Regions from separate parts of the Lelliottia sp. JS-SCA-14 genome, predicted to be linked through region 1. Evidence: predicted binding sites of a transcription regulator. Region 1 holds the regulator's gene; each other region holds the start of a gene.
What was found. The regulator CRP, encoded in region 1, controls carbon source genes, mostly activating them, when cyclic AMP is high. The targets are predictions, from matches to a motif close to ATGTGANNNNNNTCACAT.
Positions count from the first base shown of each region.

Region 2: the regulator CRP is predicted to act here: its motif matches at 4,668-4,685, upstream of U9O48_RS05470 (enolase C-terminal domain-like protein).
Region 3: the regulator CRP is predicted to act here: its motif matches at 5,267-5,284, upstream of msrB (peptide-methionine (R)-S-oxide reductase MsrB).

Region 1 covers NZ_CP141606.1:4,440,132-4,447,250, reverse strand. Annotated here, with positions in the region: gene argD (bifunctional acetylornithine/succinyldiaminopimelate transaminase) at 1-650, shown strand, start outside; gene U9O48_RS20845 (YccS/YhfK family putative transporter) at 684-2,771, opposite strand; gene crp (cAMP-activated global transcriptional regulator CRP) at 2,830-3,462, opposite strand; gene U9O48_RS20835 (OsmC family protein) at 3,769-4,173, shown strand; gene U9O48_RS20830 (phosphoribulokinase) at 4,260-5,129, opposite strand; gene U9O48_RS20825 (YheU family protein) at 5,160-5,378, opposite strand; gene U9O48_RS20820 (hydrolase) at 5,375-6,397, opposite strand; gene mdcA (malonate decarboxylase subunit alpha) at 6,676-7,119, shown strand, end outside.
Region 2 covers NZ_CP141606.1:1,178,815-1,185,933, reverse strand. Annotated here, with positions in the region: gene U9O48_RS05500 (YlaC family protein) at 12-479, shown strand; gene U9O48_RS05495 (PLP-dependent aminotransferase family protein) at 451-1,908, opposite strand; gene U9O48_RS05490 (GNAT family protein) at 2,009-2,719, shown strand; gene ykgO (type B 50S ribosomal protein L36) at 2,716-2,856, opposite strand; gene U9O48_RS05480 (type B 50S ribosomal protein L31) at 2,859-3,119, opposite strand; gene U9O48_RS05475 (PTS transporter subunit EIIC) at 3,210-4,586, opposite strand; gene U9O48_RS05470 (enolase C-terminal domain-like protein) at 4,865-6,064, shown strand; gene U9O48_RS05465 (GntR family transcriptional regulator) at 6,052-6,771, opposite strand; gene U9O48_RS05460 (EAL domain-containing protein) at 6,866-7,119, shown strand, end outside.
Region 3 covers NZ_CP141606.1:1,962,989-1,970,107, reverse strand. Annotated here, with positions in the region: gene ansA (asparaginase) at 1-973, shown strand, start outside; gene pncA (bifunctional nicotinamidase/pyrazinamidase) at 984-1,625, shown strand; gene yajD (HNH nuclease YajD) at 1,661-2,005, shown strand; gene U9O48_RS09255 (hypothetical protein) at 2,067-2,417, opposite strand; gene U9O48_RS09250 (hypothetical protein) at 2,414-2,785, opposite strand; gene U9O48_RS09245 (glycoside hydrolase family 18 protein) at 3,043-4,299, shown strand; gene U9O48_RS09240 (YeaC family protein) at 4,422-4,694, opposite strand; gene msrB (peptide-methionine (R)-S-oxide reductase MsrB) at 4,736-5,149, opposite strand; gene gapA (glyceraldehyde-3-phosphate dehydrogenase) at 5,490-6,485, shown strand.

The sequences.
Region 1 (7,119 bases):
TTGAGCCAATCCAGGGCGAGGGCGGCGTAATGGCCGCGACGCCGGAGTTCCTGAAAGGCCTGCGCGAGCTGTGCGACGAGCATCAGGCGCTGCTGGTGTTTGATGAAGTGCAGAGCGGCATGGGGCGTACCGGCGATCTGTTCGCCTATATGCACTACGGCGTGACGCCGGACATTCTCACCAGCGCCAAAGCGCTTGGCGGCGGTTTCCCTGTCAGCGCAGTGTTGACCACGCAGGAGATCGCATCGGCCTTCCACGTCGGTTCGCATGGCTCCACCTACGGCGGCAACCCCCTGGCGTGCGCTATCGCTGGGGCGGCGTTTGATATTATCAATACCCCTGAAGTGCTGAACGGTGTGAGCGCGAAGCGCGAGCAGTTTGTGCAGCATCTTCAGCAGATCGACGCTCAGTATGATGTGTTCAGCGATATTCGTGGCATGGGGCTGCTGGTTGGCGCGGAGCTGAAACCGCAGTACAAAGGCCGCGCGCGTGATTTCCTCCACGCCGCCGCGCACGAAGGGGTGATGGTGCTCAATGCGGGGCCAGACGTGATGCGCTTTGCGCCGTCGCTGGTGGTGGAGAGCCAGGATATCGACGACGGCATGAATCGCTTTGCGAGTGCAGTGAAGAAGATCGTTCAGGTTTTGTAGGCCGGGTAAGGCGAAGCCGCCACCCGGCAAAACTCACGACTCTTTGCGCCGCAAAATCCGCGTCAACCAAATCCCGTGATGCGGACGCTGACGCCATGCCACCGACGAAATGGTGTGCATGGTGTTCAAATGCCCTAATACCCGCTGCAAATGCTGCTCGAGGGTGCTCATCGGCCCATGGGTCAGCGTCTCTGGCGCTTCCAGAATGTTCGAATCCCCCGATTCTCCCGGCGCGTCGTACTCCAGACGCTGCTGACAGCGCTGCAACGCAATTTCACACGACTGCAAATACCGCTGCGCCAGATCCGGCGTCAGCATCGTGTGCTCGCGCGCCAGCGTGGTCATGGCGTTGATATGCTCGACGATAAACTGGCTGTGCGTCACCCACAGTTTCATATCCGCCAGATAGTGCGAGTTAAAGCCCGGCTCCTGCATCGCCTGGTTTAGCGAGTTAAACAGGGCGTTGTGCGCCTGGTTGACCTTCATGCGCTGATAGGCCAGCGGCGAGGCTTTCGGGTCGTCGCTCAGTATCAAACGAATCGCCTGCTGATCGGCTTCGAGCGCATCGTGGGCGTTCTGGCGTAACAAGCCGCTTTGCCATTGCGGCCACAGCCAGACCATGCCGCCGAAGGCGATCAAACAGCCAATAAGCGTATCCACCAGCCGCGCGACAATGTACTGCTCGCCGTTCAGGGTCAGGAGTTGCAGGGTATATACCGCCGTCACCGTAAACCCGACCATCGCCCAGCCATAGTTTTTACGGATGATCAGATAGCCCACGAGCGTAATCACCAGCATTCCCGCGAGGGTGTAGCCGTCGGGAACGTGGAAGTGCAGCGTCACCCCGGCAATCACTAACCCGGCAAAAGTCCCGAGCGCCCTGTGAAGAATGCGCACTCGCGTGGCGCCATAGCCGTTCTGGGTGACAAACAGCACGGTCATGAGGATCCAGTAGGGCTTCGGTAAGTGCAGCGCGACGCCCATCAGGCTCGCCACGCTGAGCATGACGCTGATGCGCGCGGCGTTGCGCAGGGCGGAGGATTTCAGCGACAGATAGCTTTTCAGCGCGGGCAGCAGCGGCAGACGTTTTTGCTTATCGGCCATCAGGTCGCGGGAGTAGAGCGGACGCTGGGTGCGCAGCACGCGCGCGATGCGGCTAAAGTGCCATGCGCAGAACTGTCCGACCGGGTTATCCGGGTGCTGGCGCGCGATTTTCTCCAGCGCTCCCAGCTGCTTATCCATGGTAAAGCGCGTCGGGTAGCGGTGATACAGAATATCGTCCGCCAGCACGCGCAGGCGAGTCGCGACCGTCTGGGCATTCCAGCGGATCACCGCCTCGGCGTGGCTGCGTTCCACCAGCTTTTGCACCTCCTGCGGGTGATGCAGGCTGACGGAGATATGCTCCTGCAGATCCAGCCCGACCTGGAAGACGCGCAGCAGGCGTTTGTATTCATGATTTTTATTGGCCGCCAGCATGTGCAGCTGCTGATAACACTGGCTGATGAGATCGACCACTTTTTGCTGGCGCGACAGCAGCGGTGGCAGGGACTTTTCGGGGTCAGTGTGCTGCGTCAGCAGGGTGTATTTAGCTTCGCAATATTCGGCGAGCTGGACGTAGAGCAGGCTCAGGGATTCGCGCAGCGGCTGCTCTCGCCACATCCAGAACCAGAACCAGTTAAACAGCCCGTACCACAGCGTGCCGGCGGCATAGATCAGCAGCGGCTCCCAGACGGGCATATTTCCGGCGAGACTCAGCGTGAAAATGGCGGCAATGAGCGATGCGGGCAGCAGGCGGGCGTGAAGCGCGCTGATCTCCGCCGTGACGCCCAGCGTCATCGCCAGCACGGTCAGAATGAGCGGCAGCGGGATATCGCGCGCCAGCAGCAGCTGCACGGCGAGGCTGCATCCGGCAAACAGGCAGCCGCCGATAATCAGACGTTTGAAAAAGCGTTTGTGGGGAGTATCGAGACCGGCAATGTTGCAGCAGGCGGGGACGAGAGAGAACAGCAGCCCCTGTTGCAGATGACCGAGGATCAAACCAACGGCCACGGGAAGACATAACACCAGAGTTTGACGTAGTGCGTAGTTAACTTCCGGGTGATAAATCAGCCTGCGCCACATAGTCGTCAGAGACAAAAACGGCGTGACATCTTGCGATGGCACGCCGAATTTTGCGGAATTAACGGGTCCCGTAGACCACGATAGTTTTACCGTGAGCGGAGATCAGGTTTTGATCTTCCAGCATTTTCAGGATACGACCTACGGTTTCGCGAGAACAGCCCACGATCTGACCAATTTCCTGACGGGTAATTTTAATTTGCATACCGTCCGGGTGGGTCATGGCGTCAGGTTGTTTCGCCAGGTTCAGCAGCGTCTGCGCGATGCGACCGGTGACGTCCAGGAAAGCGAGGTTGCCCACTTTCTCGGAAGTGACCTGCAGGCGGCGAGCCATCTGCGAAGAAAGGCGCATCAGGATGTCCGGGTTCACCTGGATCAGCTGACGGAATTTCTTGTAGGAGATCTCAGCGACTTCACACGCGGTTTTCGCACGCACCCAGGCGCTACGTTCCTGGCCTTCTTCAAACAGGCCCAGTTCACCGATGAAATCGCCCTGGTTCAGATAAGAAAGGATCATCTCTTTCCCTTCTTCATCTTTGATCAGCACTGCCACCGAGCCTTTGACGATGTAATACAACGTTTCCGCTTTTTCACCCTGGTGAATCAGCGTGCTCTTCGATGGGTACTTATGAATGTGGCAATGAGACAAGAACCATTCGAGAGTCGGGTCTGTTTGCGGTTTGCCAAGCACCATGCGCTGTTATCCTCTGTTATAAGCTGTCTCAGAGTCAAAATCGCATCCTGACTCTGGGGTTGCAATCGAATTCTTACCCGTACCTGGGAAGTGGCTGTCGCACTGTTCGCAGCCAGTAAAGTTTGATGTCCTCTGCATACATGTGTAACGTCAATGTATTACTGTAGCATCGAGACTGTTTTAGCATAGCTTTAGCCGCGTGTCTCCTGGTGTCTCGCTTCAGCATGATGCAGGTCGCCTTCCGTTGCGAGAATTGTAACGCACGCGTAATCTGTTCATAAAAATGCAACTTCGGAGTTAATAAAAATGCAAGCGCGTGTGAAATGGGTTGAAGGTTTAACGTTCCTTGGCGAATCCGCTTCAGGGCACCAGATTTTGATGGACGGTAACTCCGGAGATAAAGCGCCAAGCCCGATGGAAGTGGTGCTGATGGCGGCTGGCGGGTGCAGCGCGATTGACGTGGTGTCGATTCTGCAAAAAGGCCGTCACGATGTGACCGACTGCGAAGTGAAGCTGACCTCAGAGCGTCGCGAAGAAGCGCCGCGTCTGTTTACGCATATCAATCTGCATTTTATCGTCACCGGAAAAGAGCTGAAAGATGCCGCCGTGTCCCGCGCGGTGGATCTGTCTGCGGAGAAGTACTGCTCTGTGGCGCTGATGCTGGAAAAAGCGGTGAAGATTACGCATTCGTATGAAGTGATTGACGCTTAAAACAAAGCCCGGTGGCGCTACGCTTACCGGGCCTACAAAAGCATGAACGTAGGCCGGATAAGCGCAGCGCCATCCGGCAACAAACCTCAGGCGATCTTCTTGCCTTCCATCAACCGCTGCACCAACGGCATCATGATCAACTCCATCGCCAGCCCCATCTTCCCGCCCGGTACCACCAGCGTATTGATATGCGAAATGAATGAGCCCTGCAGCATCGCCAGCAGCCACGGGTAATCAATGCCTTCCAGGTTACGGAAATGGATCACCACAAAGCTTTCATCCAGTGAAGGAATGGTTTTCGCTGCAAACGGGTTAGAGGTGTCGACTGTTGGAACGCGCTGGAAGTTGATGTGGGTGCGGGAAAACTGCGGCGTCAGGAAGTTAATGTAATCCTCCATCGAACGCACCACCGAATCCATCACCGCTTCGCGCGAATGGCCGCGCTCGCTCATGTCGCGGGTCAGCTTTTGAATCCACTCCAGATTGACAATCGGCACCACGCCGACCAGCAGATCCACGTGGCGCGCCACGTCATGCTGCGGCGTCACCACGCCGCCGTGCAATCCTTCGTAAAACAGCACGTCAGTCGGCTCCGGCAGGGGCTGCCACGGAGTGAATGTGCCTGGCACCTGATTCCAGGGTACCGCTTCATCGTAGGTGTGCAGGTATTTGCGCGACTGGCCTTTGCCCGTGTGGCCGTAGTCCTGAAAGGTTTGTTCCAGCAGGCCAAAGTCGTTGGCGTCTGGCCCGAAGTAACTGATGTGCTTGCCTAAATCGCGGGCCTTGCGGATAGCCATGTCCATTTCAGGACGGGTGAAGCGATGAAAGCTATCGCCCTCCACCTCGGCCGCGCGCAGGTTGAGCTGCGCGAAGATCTTGCGAAAAGCGAGGCTGGTGGTGGTGGTTCCCGCACCACTCGAACCCGTAACGGCAATAACCGGATGTCTGGCGGACATAGCAACTCCCTGAATGGAAAGATGGAACAATCAACCGCGAAACTGATTGCGCGGCATGATGTTGACCGTTTCGTGCAGTTCAGACCACACCAGCAACACCTCGCCGCTTTGTAGCTGCCGTTTGACATCGGCGACCTTTTGTTCGAGCGAACGCTCATGTTCACCATAATCGGTGCCTTCGCGTAATACAAAGCTTTCAATCAGGCTATCCAGCGTTTCGGGAGCCAGATCCTGCCAGGGAATCATCATTTTACTCTCTCCAGAAATGGGGTTAACCAGTCAGGGATGCGCGATTCCAGCCACATTTTCGGGCGGCGCAAGGTGCCGGTGATAAAGCCGACGTGGCCGCCGTGTTCCGTCAGTTGATACTGCACGTTCGCCGGCAGATGTTCCGGCGCTGGAATGGAGTGATGATCCATAAAGGGATCGTCCTTCGCATGGATGATCAGCGTCGGTTTGGTGATCTGGTTTAGCAGCGGCATGGCGCTACACTGACGATAGTAGTCGATCGCGTCGGCAAAGCCGTGGATCTTCGAGGTGATCATATCGTCAAACTCGCGCAGGCGACGCATTCGCTTCAGCTGTTGCAGGCTGATCGGCAGGGTATCCGGATAGGCCTTCAGCTTACGCGCGGCGTTGGCTTTGAGCAGGTTCAGCAGATAGCGCTGATAGACCCGCGAAAAGCCTTTTTCCATATGATAGCTGCACTGCTCGAGCATAAAGGGCGCGGAGACGATCACCGCCGCATCCAGTGGAACCGTGTCGCTCTCTTTGGCCAGCAGGCAGGCGAGCATGTTTCCGCCGAGGGAATAGCCGACGGCGGCGGTCGGCACGCTGCCGTAGCTGTTCTTCAGCCAGTGTAAAAACCAGGTGCCATCTTCGGTTTCGCCGGAGTGATAAATACGCTCCCGACGGTTCGGCTCGCCGCTACAGCCGCGAAAATGCATCACCACGCCGAGCCAGCCGCGTTCTTTCGCCGCATGGATCAGGCCGTGGGCATAGGGGCTGTGCAGGCTCCCTTCCAGACCATGAAATACCACCAGGCGCGGTTTGTGCCTGGCCTGCTCGGGATCTTCGCTCCAGGCTAAATCCACGAAATCACCGTCCGGCAGGTCTAGGCGCTGCCAGTGCGGCGTAAACTGCAGTTTTCGACGCAAGATCCTCGGCAGCATGGTCTGCAGGTGCGGGTTTGCCACACCCCGCATGGGCACGAAGTCTGCGCTCTCAGCGCCAGCGATCTCGAAATCTGATGGAATAATTTGGGTCATAACGATGCGATATTAATTCTTGTCAGTCATTACTATACCTTCCGAATTGTACCCTGTTTATAAAAACGAGGGGCGTTTACCTCCGATTCAGCCATTTCTGCCACCTCTGCCATTTTTTCACCCTTCGCGAACTGATCTCGATCACAAATCTTTACCTCGATTATTACTCTCAGGCTAATGATTCCGCTCTACGCTTAATTGATGCCTTTCTCACCAGGGCGCACACTTTGTTCAGCGTTAAGCAAATCAGAATGATGTGCTGAATCAGGAGGTTAATAATGTTATCTGGGCAAACACCCGCCCGGGTCTGGAACACGCGACGCACCGAAAAAGCGCGCCGCCTGGCTTCCGTCCCGGTGCAAGGCAAGGTTCTGCCGACCGACGATCTCGTCGCCATGCTGGAAAAACTGATTGCTCCGGGCGACAAAGTCGTCCTTGAAGGCAACAACCAAAAGCAGGCCGATTTTCTGTCCCGCTCGCTCGCTGAAGTGAACCCGCAAATCGTGCACGACCTGCATATGATCATGCCCAGCGTCGGTCGCAGCGAACATCTTGATATCTTTGAAAAGGGCATCGCCCGCAAGCTCGATTTCTCTTTCTCCGGCACCCAGAGCCTGCGTATTTCGCAGCTGCTGGAAGACGGCCAGCTCGAAATCGGCGCCATCCACACCTACATCGAGCTTTACTCCCGTCTGTACGTCGATCTCTCGCCGAACGTGGCG
Region 2 (7,119 bases), 1.6 Mb from region 1:
GAAGGTTATAAATGACAGAGATACAGCGCCTGCTTACTGAAACCATCGACGATCTGAACTCCCGCGAAAAGCGCGATAATCGCCCGCGCTTTAGCATCAGCTTTATCCGTAAACACCCTGGCCTGTTTTTAGCGATGTATGCCGCGCTGCTGGCGACGCTGGTCGTCATGCTGCAGTCTGAAACGCTGATCGACTCGGTCTGGCTGCTGGTGGTGTTATTCATCGTCTTCAACGCCTTTTTCTTCTTCGACGTCAATCCTCGCTATCGCTACGAAGATATCGACGTGCTGGACTTCCGCGTCTGCTACAACGGCGAATGGTACAACACGCGCTATGTGCCGTCGGAGCTGATCAGCAATATTTTGCATTCGCCGAACGTGGAAGAAGCGCAAAAGGCCAAACTGCAGAAGATGATCTCCACCAAAGGCGAACTGTCGTTCTACGACGTGTTTACCCTTTCTCGTCCTGCCACTGCGTAATCAGTCTCTGCAAGCGCCTGATCCCAGGCGCAAATTGCGACGCCGACGTATTGCCGTATCCCAGTACCAGACCGGTTTGCCCCCGCTGCGTATCCAGGTAATAGCCACTCAGGGCAGCCGGGCCCAGCTGATACTGTTTTGCCTGCTGCACAATCGCCGTATCATCCACGCCATCAATAGCAACGGTCAGATGCATCCCGCCCTCTCCGGCCAGCACCCGGTGCGGAGTGTGCAGTTCTGCGGCCAGCGCCTCGCGTAACTGTCGGTAACGCTTGCGATACAGCCGACGCATCGCCGCCAGATGTCGCGCGTAATGCCCCTCTTCGATAAACAGCGCCAGCGTCCGCTGCTCAGCCCGATGCCCGCCGCGCAGCAGCGAACCGATCGCCGGGTTTGCGGCGTGGGCCAGCGCCTTCGGCAGCACCATAAATCCGGTGCGCAGTGACGGAAACAGCGTCTTGCTGAACGTTCCCAGATAGACCACCGGCGGGTTATCCTGCATGCCCATCATCGCCGGAACCAGCTCGCCGCTGTAGCGGAACTCGCTGTCGTAATCATCTTCGATAATCCACGCGTTATGCTGACGGGCAAACTCCAGCAGCGCCAGGCGACGGTTGATGCTCAGCACGCTTCCATAGGGGAACTGATGCGAGGGCGAAGTGAAGATCAGTTTCGGCGAGTGCTCCTGCGTCTCCAGGCGCATACCCTCTTCGTCGACCGGCATCCCGACCATCGTCAGGCCCGATTTGGCAAACACGCTTTTCGCCCCGGCATAACCCGGATCTTCGGTCCAGGCGATATCCCCCGCCTCGCTCAACAGCTGCGTACAGAGGCTCACCCCTTCGAGCGCCCCTTCGGTGATCACAATCTGGCTGGCATCGCACTGAATCCCGCGCGACAGGGCAAGATGCCGCGCAATCGCCTCGCGCAAAGATAACTCCCCCGCCGGCGATCCATACCCCAGCAGCGCGCTGCCCTCTTCCCGCAGCACGCGATCGTACAGTCGTCGCCAGAGCGGCAGCGGGAAATAGTTAATCGCCGGTGTACCGGGCGTGAACGCAGGAACTGGCGTCCCGCGCGGTGTCGGTGCGGGAAGAGAGGCCATCCGGCTGGCGAGCGTCACATCCAGTGCGGGCGGCGACTGCCCTGCCTCGCGATGCCCCAGATGCGCCACCCGCGTCCCCTGGCGACTGCGAAGCAAATAGCCTTCGAGCGTCAGCTGTTCCAGCGCGGCGTTGACCGTATTGCGGGAAACCGCCAGCTGGGAGGCGATCAGCCGCGAGCCCGGCAGGCGGCTGTCAGCCTGCAATCTGCCGCTCAAAATCGCCTCGCGCAAGGCGCGATACAGCGCTCGCTGGAGCGTCCCGGACCCGCGGCTTTGCAGCGCCTGAGTGATTAATGCGTAAAAGTCGTCGCCTGGAATGTTCATTTAGTCCTCCGTGGTACCACCATAACACACTCAGGTGGACCTTTTTGCAGGACCACAATTTCCTTACTCTAAGCTTCAACTTAAGCCAACGAGAATCAACATGAACCAATTCAATCAGTTTGGGCAGCCCGTGGGCGAGGAACTACTCGACTGGCAGCCGCGACAGCATCCGGCGCGCGTGGAACTTAAGGGGCACTATTGCTCGTTGACGCCGTTACGCCCGGAGCACGCCGCCGCGCTGTTTGCCGCCTACCAGCTGGCGGAAGATACCCGGAGCTGGACGTGGCTGCTGCGCGAACCGGATGCGAACGCAGAAGCGTTTACCGCCTGGGTCGAGAGCGTTTGCGAGCTCGCCGATCCGATGCATTTCACGGTGATCGACAACCGCACCAATGCCCCAGTCGGCACGCTGGCGCTGATGCGAATCGACCCGAAAAATGGCGTGATTGAGGTTGGCCATGTGCATTTTTCCCCGCTGCTGAGCCGCACACCGATGTCCACGGAGGCGCAGTATCTGCTGATGTGCTACGTGTTTGATGAGCTGGGCTATCGTCGCTTTGAGTGGAAATGTAACAGCCTGAATGAGCCGTCGCGCCGGGCGGCGCTGCGTTTAGGGTTCCAGTATGAAGGGCGTTTTCGTCAGGCGCTGGTGGTCAAAGGCCACAACCGCGACACCGACTGGTTTTCAATTATTGATACGGAGTGGAAAGCCCTGGATCGCGCCTTCCAGAACTGGCTTGCCGCCGACAATTTCAGCGTCGACGGCAAGCAGTTAAGATCCCTGGAAAATTGGCGAAAGGAGTTCAGTTAACGTCTTTTCTTACGTCCCTGCACCGCTTTAAAGCGCGGGTTAGATTTGCAGATCACGTACAGGCGGCCTTTGCGTTTCACAATCTGACAGTCCGGGTGGCGCTGTTTGGCACTGCGCAGCGAGTTAAGTACCTGCATGATTAACCTCGCTTCGCATTAATGAAACCGCCAAAACGCTGACGGAAACGGGCCGCGCTGCCTTCGGTCGAGAAGGTTTTCTGCTTACCGGTGTAATACGGATGCGATTTCGACGAGACCTCGATGGTGATGTACGGGAACGTCTCGCCGTCGAGTTCGATTTCGCGATCGGTCTTAATCGTCGAGCCTACTTTAAAATATTCGTTGGCACTGGTGTCGTGAAAAACGACGGTGCGGTAGTACGGATGGATATCTGCTTTCATGGTCAACTCGTCATGTTTTGTTATAACATAACAGAATCGTATCCGAGTCCAGAACAAAAAACAACCCCCGCCGCGAGGCGAGGGTTTTGCTTACTTTTCTTGCGCCTGTTCTTTTCCCACCAGCATGGTCGTGAGGACAAACGACAGCACCAGCGCCATCACCACCCCCGCCAGGGCAAAGACAAAGTACGGCCCGATATAGGCAGGCAGACTGAAAATACTCGACAGGATGTAGCCGTAAAGACGCACGCCGAAGAAGGCGATGAACGCCGAGGCCAGCGAGCTGGCGATCGTCGCCGCGATAAAGGCTTTTTTGTAGCGCGTAAGAACCCCAAACAGCGCCGGTTCCGTGATCCCGAGCAGGGCAGAGATCGCCGCTGACAGAGTGACCGTTCTCTCCTGGCGATCGCGGCTCAAACGCCAGATCGCAAAGGTCGCCCCGGCAATCGCCATGTTGGCCATAAACATCATCGGCATCAGCATGTCGTACCCGCGATCGCTAAAGTTTTGCAGCGCAATCGGCGTCATCGCGTGGTGCATCCCGGTGAGGATCGCCACCGGACGAATCGCGCCGACCACCAGCCCCGCGAAGCTCGCCGATACGCCAAACAGCCCCTCGATAAACAGCGCCAGCCCTTTACCCAGCCAGATGCCAATCGGCCCGATCACCACCAGCGCCGCCAGCGCGCCGAGGAACAGCGTCAGCGTTGGGGTGAAGACCGTTTTCAGCACGTCGGGCATGATGCTGTCCACCCAGCGGTGAATGTAACTCAGCGCCAGAATAGAGAAGATCACCGGAATGACGCTCGAGGCATAGTTAAAGACCGACACCGGGATCACATCCAGCAGCCAGATGGCGCTGACTGCGCCCTCCTGATGAGTCGCCAGCGCTTTCGCCGCCTCGATCAGCGATGGATACATCAGACAGGCCGCGACGGCTGCCGCCAGATATTCGTTAGTTTTGAAGATCTTCGCCGCCGAGACCGCGAGGAAAAACGGCAGGAAGTAGAACACGCCGCTGGCGATAAGATCGATCACCATCACCGTGTCGCTTTTCGCCGAAACCACTTTCAGGGCGATAAGCCCGGCCAGCAGCCCTTTGATCATCCCCGCCCCGGCAATCGCCGGTACGATTGGGCCAAACACACCCGAGACCGTATCCATAAACAGCGATACCAGACTCTTACGCCCTTTGGTCGCCGCCGGAGCCGCCTCCTCGTGATTTCCCAGTACGTTCAGCATTTGCTCGTACCAGCTGTTCACCTTCGGCCCGATAATCACCTGAAACTGATCGCTTTGCAGCTGCGCGCCCAGCACGCCGGGCAGTTTTTTAATCTCCGTTTGATCCACTTTATTATCGTCAATCAGATCAAAGCGCAGGCGCGTCATGCAGTGCCAGACTTTATTGATATTCCCCTGGCCGCCGACCAGACGAATAATATTATTGATGGCTTCTTGCGTCCCCATAAAAACTCCTGCCGGATGTTGTTGTCGTTTTAATGTTGCCACGAGGATAATTAAACCCTCACAACAAAACAAACCAATAAAATTTGATATCGCTCACAGTTAGCCATTTAAAAAGATACCAACACCATGAAAGTCCAAAATTGGTCTGGTTTTTAATTACTTTACCGTTAAATACCTGACCAAAATAAATAGTCAAAAAAACGGTTTACCCGCCAACATTTTTAGGGTGATGATATTCCCCATAACCTATTCCCACAGAGCCCCCAAGGAGTTATTTCGTGACGCCTGTGATGATTAAAAATATCGAATGTTTTATTACCCGACCGGACCGGCATAATCTGGTGATGGTGCGCGTGACCACCGACAAGGGCGTTATCGGGCACGGCTGTGCCACCTTTCAACAGCGCCCGCTGGCGGTCAAAACCCTGGTGGATGAGTACCTGAAGCCGCTGCTCATTGGGCGCGATGCGAACAACATCGAAGATCTGTGGCAGATGATGAACGTCAACGCCTACTGGCGTAACGGCCCGCTAATGAACAACGCGATTTCGGGCGTCGATATGGCGCTGTGGGATATCAAAGGCCAGCTGGCGGACATGCCGCTCTATCAGCTGCTCGGCGGCAAATCCCGTGATGCCATCCCCGCCTACAGCCACGCCAGCGGCGAAACGCTGGAAGAACTATTCGCTTCGGTGGATAAACTGCTGGCCCAGGGCTATCGCCATATTCGCTGCCAGCTCGGCTTTTACGGCGGCACGCCGTCGGCGTTGCACGCCCCGGAGAACCCGACGCCCGGCGCCTGGTTCGATCAGCAGGAGTACATGGCGAATACCGTCGAGATGTTCCGCGCGCTGCGGGAAAAATACGGCTGGAAGTTGCATATTCTCCACGACGTTCACGAACGCTTATTCCCGCAGCAGGCCGTTCAGCTGGCGAAACAGCTTGAGCCGTTCCAGCCCTATTTCATCGAAGATATTTTACCGCCGCAGCAAACCGCCTGGCTGGAGCAGATCCGCCAGCAAAGCTGCGTCCCGCTGGCGTTGGGCGAGCTATTCAATAACCCGGCGGAATGGCACGACCTGATCGTCAATCGCCGCATCGACTTCATCCGCTGCCACGTCTCGCAAATCGGCGGCATCACCCCGGCCATCAAGCTGGCGCATCTGTGTCAGGCTTTTGGTGTGCGTCTGGCGTGGCACGGGCCGGGCGATATGACCCCGATCGGCGTGGCGGTGAATACCCATCTGAATATTCATCTGCACAATGCGGCGATTCAGGAATTTATTCCCCGATCCGCCACCACGGACGCGGTTTTCCCGGGTGCCCCCGTCGCGAAAGAGGGATTTGTCTATCCGCCAGAAGCAGCGGGAATCGGCGTGGGCTTCGTTGAGGAGCTGGCGCTGGCCCATCCGGTGGTCTATCGCCCACACGAGTGGACGCAAAGCCGCCTGCCCGACGGCGCGATTCACACGCCCTGATTCTGCCGCCAGGCCAGGTTGTCGCGGTTCCAGGGGATGACGTAGGTACAGGTGTAGTTGATGTCGATAATATCGCTCACCTCAAACACGCGTCCCCCGTCCAGAATGCCGCGGTTGTTGATGTGCATCGCCGGGCTGCCCTTCTTGCAGCCCAGCATCATCGCCTGTTCACGGCTGACGCTCACCGCGCGATAGGTGGTCAGCATGTGGGAAATGGTGAAACCTTTGCTCAGAACGTACTGCTGGATGGAACGCTCAATCGCCTGCTGATTAAGATCGGGAAAATCCGCCACCGGCATGCTGGACACTTCAAGCTGTACCGGCGCGTCATCCACGTAGCGCAGGCGGCAGAAGTGCCAGATAAAGCTCTCCTCGTCGATGCCAAAAATCTGCTGCGCCGCGCGATCGGGCCGCGTTTTATGCAGGCTGATCATCCGGTATCGGATCTGATCGAAGCGTTTCTCGGTGATCGAGTTATAAACCAGAGGATTATTACGCGCTTGCTCGTTGATCCAGATCCCCGAACCCTGCACAATCCGCACCACCCCGATGCTGACCAGCTTTTCCAGCGCCTGACGAATGGTGAAGCGCGACACGCCGTACTCCTCGGCGAGCTGCCTTTCCGGAGACAATTTTCGGGGTCCGGGAGTCGTATCCTGGTAAATTTTGCTCAGCAGGTCTTGCGTCACAAACTCTTTTTTTTTCATTGGCCTTACCTGAATGAAATCAAACTCTGCCGCATACTATAAGATTATTATTCGGCGGTAATCTAAATCAGCGGATCAGAAAGGAAACCCAAGCATGACAACTCGCCAACTGGTCAGCCTGGTGACCGGTGTTCTGATCATTGCCGTGCTGATCCCCATCTGCCTGAGCGTCTGGCTGGCCCATCGCCAGGCGGAAGATACTTTTGTCGCCGCCCTTGACCGCTACTCCGAGCGCGTGCTGATCCGCGCAGAGCGCGTGGTGGGCCAAGGTAAAACAGCCCTCAACCAGCTTAACGAATTCCAGGATGTCCCCTGCAGCCACGAACATCTGTTACAGATGCGCCGGGT
Region 3 (7,119 bases), 2.4 Mb from region 1:
CGGTATGCAGCGCTCCGAAAATGGCTACATTCCTGTTTCCGGTCATCTGCAGCGCCAGCTCGCGCTCATGCCTGAGTTCCACCGCCAGGAGATGCCGGACTTCACCATTCACGAGTATGATCCGCTGATGGACTCCTCGGATATGACGCCGGAAGACTGGCAGCATATCGCGGAAGATATCAAAGCCCATTACGACGAGTACGATGGCTTTGTGATCCTGCACGGCACCGACACCATGGCGTTCACCGCCTCGGCGCTCTCCTTCATGCTGGAAAATCTCGGAAAGCCGGTGATCGTCACCGGATCGCAAATCCCGCTGGCCGAGCTGCGTTCTGACGGGCAGATCAACCTGCTGAACTCCCTGTACGTGGCGGCCAATTATCCGATCAACGAAGTGTCGCTGTTCTTCAACAATCGCCTCTATCGCGGAAACCGTACCACCAAAGCCCACGCCGACGGTTTCGACGCCTTTGCGTCGCCAAACCTGCAGCCGCTGCTGGAAGCGGGTATCCATATTCGCCGTCTGGGCACGCCGCCTGCGCCGCACACGGCGGGCGAGCTGATTGTTCACCCGATCACCCCGCAGCCGATTGGCGTGGTGACCATCTATCCAGGCATCTCTGCCGACGTGGTGCGTAACTTCCTGCGCCAGCCGGTGAAGGCGCTGATCCTGCGCTCCTACGGCGTTGGCAATGCGCCGCAGAACGGCGAGTTCCTGAAAGAGCTGCAGGAAGCGAGCGATCGCGGCATCCTGGTGATTAACCTGACTCAGTGCATGTCCGGCAAAGTGAATATGGGCGGGTACGCCACCGGTAACGCGCTGGCGCACGCCGGGGTGATCAGTGGGTTTGATATGACGGTCGAAGCGACCCTGACTAAACTTCACTACTTACTCAGCCAGAATCTGGACGTGCCGTCCATGCGGGCCGCGATGATGCAAAACCTGCGCGGCGAGCTGACGCCGGACGAATAAGGAGTTTTTTATGAAGCAACGAGCCCTGCTGCTGGTCGATCTGCAGAATGATTTCTGCGCCGGTGGCGCGCTGGCGGTGGCCGGTGGTGATAGCACCGTGGACGTCGCCAATACGCTGATCGGGTGGTGTAAAGCGCGCGGCGAAGCGGTGGTCGCAAGCCAGGACTGGCATCCGGCGAATCACGGCAGCTTTGCCAGCCAGCATAACGTGGAGCCTTTTACCCAGGGTGAGCTGGACGGACTGGCGCAGACCTTCTGGCCGGATCACTGTATCCAGCAGACCGAAGGGGCGGCACTGCATCCGCTGCTGGAGCAGAAGGTGATCGACGCGGTGTTTCATAAAGGCGAAAATCCGAATATCGACAGCTACAGCGCCTTTTTCGATAATGAGCACCGCCACAAAACCGCCCTCGACGACTGGCTACGCCATCATGAGATCAGCGATCTGATCGTGATGGGGCTGGCAACGGATTATTGCGTGAAGTTCACCGTGCTCGATGCGCTAAAATTAGGGTATAACGTCAGCGTGATCACCGACGGCTGCCGTGGCGTAAACATTCAGGCGCAGGACAGCGCGCTGGCGTTTATGGAGATGTCGACCGCAGGGGCGACGCTTTACACGCTGGCAGACTGGCGAGAGACGCAGGCGTAAACGCATTTTTTATATCATTCAGGAGTGCCAGTGTTATGGCTTTTATCCCTAAAAACTATGCCCGGCTGGAAGTCGGTTACCGCGAAAAAGCGCTGAAGCTTTTCCCGTGGGTGTGCGGTCGCTGCAGCCGTGAGTTTGTCTATTCCAATCTGCGTGAGTTGACGGTGCACCACATCGATCACGATCACTCGAACAACCCGGAAGACGGCAGCAACTGGGAGATGTTGTGCCTGTTCTGTCACGACCATGAGCACTCCAAATACACCGAAGCGGATCTGTACGGCTCAACGGTGGTCGCAGGTGAAGATGCGCAGAAGAGCGTCGGGGAAGCCACGTATAACCCGTTTGCGAATCTCAAATCGATGATTGATAAGAAGTAATCGCACGGTCTTAGCCGGGCAAGGTAACCTTGCCCGACTCACATTTCGACTTCACCCAGGCTTAGCCGAGCGGCCATTTTCCCATAATAAAGTTGAAATAGATTTCGCAGCCTTTAGCAAAAAACAGAAATGTAAAAAAGCGCCAGAGATGAAATCCTTTGTACTTAATGGCGTTATTCGCGATAGCCACCAGACATATTGGAATATAAATAAGAAAAACCACTTCATCTATTCTTAATAATAAGTTAGCAGTGTGAAACTGAATGGTGTGTTCAAAAAAAACATGCAGAATCGACAGATGAAATTGTAATAACATCATATAAGGGATGACACCGGTCAACCAGCAAGTAACCCATAGCGGACACTCCCCTTTGATCCAGCGGGAAATTAGTAGCAAAAAATTTTTATTCACACTAACTCCTGAATAAAAAATATGACAGTCTTAACTAATTCTATACAGCCCCTTACCACCACCAGAATGGCCAGAATCCGCCATACCTTGGGCCCAGAGTACTTGACTGCACTGCATACAATAGCGATATAGGAGCAGAGGGTATAAATTAATGCAAAAGCCGCAAGGGTCAAAAACGGGCGCATCAACGCCGAGGGATCTGTTGACTGCCCTATGACGTTAATAATGAATGAATAAATGCTGATGGCGATAACAACCTGAGGTATAACGCCTGTAACCCAATACGTCATTACCAATGAATAATCACCCGATATCCATTTTTTAAATATTCTGAACGAAGCTGCCAGGCAATTAATAAATCGATTCATACTATCCCTGTGTTGAATTAAATACATATACATTAAAAAGCGGTCGCAATACTCTACACTAAGGCTTTAGGGTAACCATTTCCGATTCCGGACACTTATGGCTTGTCCTTCATGCTGTTAACAGTCATTTGTTCCCGGCATAACAAAAATTCAACCTCTCTCGCAGTTTCAGCGAAGCGGCACTGCTATCCTCAATGGGCTGTTTTTTGTCACATCCCTGATGTGGCTTACTTTTTTTAAGTCAAAGAGGATACGTTATGAAGCTATTGCCTGTGATGGCAGCATTACCCCTGCTCTGCGCGCCATACCTTTTCGCTGCTGATTTGATGTCCGTCGGCTACTTCAACGGTGGCGGCGATGTCACTGCTGGCCCTGGCGGTGATATCGATAAGCTGGACGTGCGCCAGATTACCCATCTCAACTACTCGTTTGGTCTTATCTACAACAACGAAGCCGGTGAAACCAACGCCGCGCTGAAAGATGCCAGTAAGCTCCACCAAATCTGGCTGTCGCCGAAAGTGATGGCTGACCTGCATAAGATCCCTGAACTGCGTAAGCAAAACCCGCAGCTGAAAGTCCTGCTTTCGGTCGGCGGCTGGGGCGCGCGCGGATTCTCCGGTGCGGCGGATAGCAAAGAGAGCCGCGCCGTGTTTATTCGCTCGGTGCAGGATATCGTCAACACCTACGGTCTGGATGGCATCGATCTCGACTGGGAGTACCCGGTGAACGGCGCGTGGGGACTCGTGGATAAACAGCCCGCGGATAAAGACAACTTTACCGCTCTGCTGAAAGAGATCCGCGAAACGCTGCCGAAAGAAAAACTCGTCACCGTGGCGCTGGGCGCGAATGCGGAGAGCCCGAAGAGCTGGGTCGATGTGAAAGCGATCGCGCCGTATCTGAACTACATCAACCTGATGACCTACGATATGGCCTACGGCACGCAGTATTTTAACTCGAAGCTGTACGACTCCACGAAGTGGCCGACGGTGGCCGCGGCGGACAAGTACAGCGCTGATTTTGTGGTGAACAACTATCTTGCCGCCGGGCTCAAACCTGAGCAGGTGAACCTGGGGATCGGTTTTTATGGGCGCGTCCCGAAACGCAGCGTTGAGCCGGGCATCGACTGGACCAAAGCCGACGCCGAGAAAAACCCGGTGACGCAGCCGTACTTCGGCGCAAAAGAGATCGGGATGTTCAAAGCGCTGGGGTATGACCTCACCAAAGACACCTATGTGAAGTACAACGATATCGTCAGCAAGCTGATTAACGATCCAGAGAAGCGCTTTACCGAGCACTGGGATGACCAGGCGAAAGTGCCGTGGCTGTCGATCAAATCGGCGGAGGGCAAAGAGTTGTTTGCGCTGTCGTATGAGAACCCGCGTTCGGTCGACCTAAAGGCGCAGTACATCAAAGAGAAAGGTCTGGGCGGCGCGATGTTCTGGGAGTATGGCGCGGACGATCACAACCAGCTGGCGAAGCAGTTGGCTAAGTCGTTGGATATTAAACAGAAGTAAATGCTGTTTTGTTCCCTCTCCCTGTGGGAGAGGGTTAGGGTGAGGGCATCAGGCCGCTCAGCCGTTTTATGCCGGGTGGCGGCTTCGCCTTACCCGGCCTACGGTTTAGGTTACGCTTTCGGTTACTTGAACGTGGCGATGGGTTTTGGCGTGATGCCAAAATCTTCTTTCAGCTCGCGCTTACTCTTCATCACCATCTGCCCCTGAGTGTCGATAGTCATGTGCTGCGCTTCGCTGTTATTGCGCGCCTGCCACAACATCACCAGTTGAAGACTGTTCTCTTTTTGCTCTGCCGTCAGCGCCACGCCATCAGGCCATTTTCCCAGCTCTACGGCTGTTACCAGGCGCTGATACACTTCCGGCGTCATGCTGCTAATCATGTCATCAATATTCATCAGAAATCCGCTGTGATGGAATAATTTGCTGAATCGGTTTTTCAACCTTTCGTCTGGTCGCCATTTTCATCATCGGAGAAGCTCATCGACGCCGAATTGACGCAGAAGCGTTCCCCCGTTGGCTGCGGGCCATCCGGGAATACGTGTCCGAGATGAGCATCGCAGTTTCCGCAGCGAATTTCTGTGCGCTGCATACCGTGTGACGAGTCGGTTAAATAGCGGATAGCCTCATCGCTGACGGGCTCATAGAAGCTCGGCCAGCCGCAGCCAGAATCGTATTTTGATTGCGAATTGAACAGCGGGGCATCGCACACCAGACAGTGGTACACGCCATCGCGCTTATTGTGCAGCAAACGCCCGGTGAATGGGGGTTCAGTCCCGTGGTTCTGCGTCACGTAGAACTGCATTTCTGTTAGATTTTTTTTGAGTTCGTCAGGGTTACGTTGATTCGACATATGCTCAGATCTCGCTGTAGAAACAGATACCTTTCATCGCGAATTCTAACAAAACATTAACACTGAAGTGTGAACTTTTGTTCTAAACTTATGCGTTGCGGTACGGCAGTCAGGCAATTGTGATCTTGCTCACATATTTATCCTGATAGCCCTTTAAAATTCCGGGCGCAGCCCCCATGTGGTTGCTAGCTCAAAGGGAAAGTGAGGCTGTCAGTCGCACAAAGGTTATGCGCAGGATTGATTTGTCGCAATGATTGACACGATTCCGCTTGACGCTGCGTAAGGTTTTTGTAATTTTACAGGCAACCTTTTATTCACTAACAAATAGCTGGTGGAATATATGACTATCAAAGTAGGTATCAACGGTTTTGGCCGTATCGGCCGTATTGTTTTCCGTGCTGCTCAGGAACGTTCTGACATCGAAATCGTTGGTATCAACGATCTGTTGGACGCTGAATACATGGCGTACATGCTGAAGTACGACTCAACTCACGGTCGTTTCAAAGGCACCGTTGAAGTGAAAGACGGCCACCTGGTTGTTAACGGCAAAACCATCCGTGTTACTGCTGAAAAAGATCCAGCTAACCTGAAGTGGAACGAAATCGGTGTTGACGTTGTTGCTGAAGCGACCGGTATCTTCCTGACCGACGAAACCGCGCGTAAACACATCACCGCGGGTGCGAAGAAAGTTGTTCTGACTGGTCCTTCCAAAGACAACACGCCTATGTTCGTTAAAGGCGCTAACTTCGAAAAATATGCTGGCCAGGACATCGTTTCCAACGCATCCTGCACCACCAACTGCCTGGCTCCACTGGCTAAAGTTATCAACGACAACTTCGGTATCGTTGAAGGCCTGATGACCACTGTTCACGCAACTACTGCGACTCAGAAAACTGTTGATGGCCCGTCTCACAAAGACTGGCGCGGCGGCCGTGGCGCAGCTCAGAACATCATCCCATCTTCTACCGGTGCTGCTAAAGCTGTAGGCGTTGTCCTGCCAGAGCTGAACGGTAAACTGACTGGTATGGCGTTCCGCGTTCCAACTCCTAACGTTTCCGTAGTTGACCTGACCGTTCGTCTGGAAAAAGCTGCTTCTTATGAAGAAATTAAGAAAGCAATCAAAGCTGCTTCCGAAGGCGCAATGAAAGGCGTTCTGGGTTACACCGAAGACGACGTTGTATCTACCGATTTCAACGGCGAAGTTTGCACTTCCGTGTTCGATGCTAAAGCGGGTATCGCACTGAACGACAACTTCGTGAAACTGGTTTCCTGGTACGACAACGAAACTGGCTACTCTAACAAAGTACTGGACCTGATCGCTCACATCTCCAAATAAGTTGAGATGAGACACTGATCCAAAAAGGCGACCTCGGTCGCCTTTTTTTATGCTTTAACTCACTGAATTTATTAAGCATTACTCAACTACAGTCCACGGATTGTCCACGCGTAATCATTCAACACCCCACCCTACCCCTTTCAAAATCATTAAATTAGTAATTAAACTCACAGCCATTACAGATCTTTTTTCGAATCAGTTGCGCAGCATTTTGCAAAATCCAAATACAAGCCAGCAGACCGCCAGCCCTTGCCGCTTAAGGCTTCGCAATCGTCACTATGAAAATTCCCTGACTACCGCCGCGCGCATTTGATCGTGACGGAAAGTGTAACGATCCTTTTAAAAACATCATGTTAACCAAAAGGTTAGCCGCTGACAGCGCTGTGAATTTTGCGAAGCGCTGCAAATCCTTGCGCGTTGTGCAAAGGCCAGCAGATCGCAGAAGCCCAGCAGCGGCGCGGTCTGGCGGGTAGCTTTGCGCAAAATTTCTTTTGCAAAATTTTTATGATCCAAATCGTGCAGGCGGGTGCGGTGTAGCGCCGTTTCCGTCTCGGATCCGCTTCCGTCTTCGCTCTGTCGCTTCGTCTCTGGGGCATGGTTGTACGAACGCAAAAAAGGCCGCATGGTAGCGGCC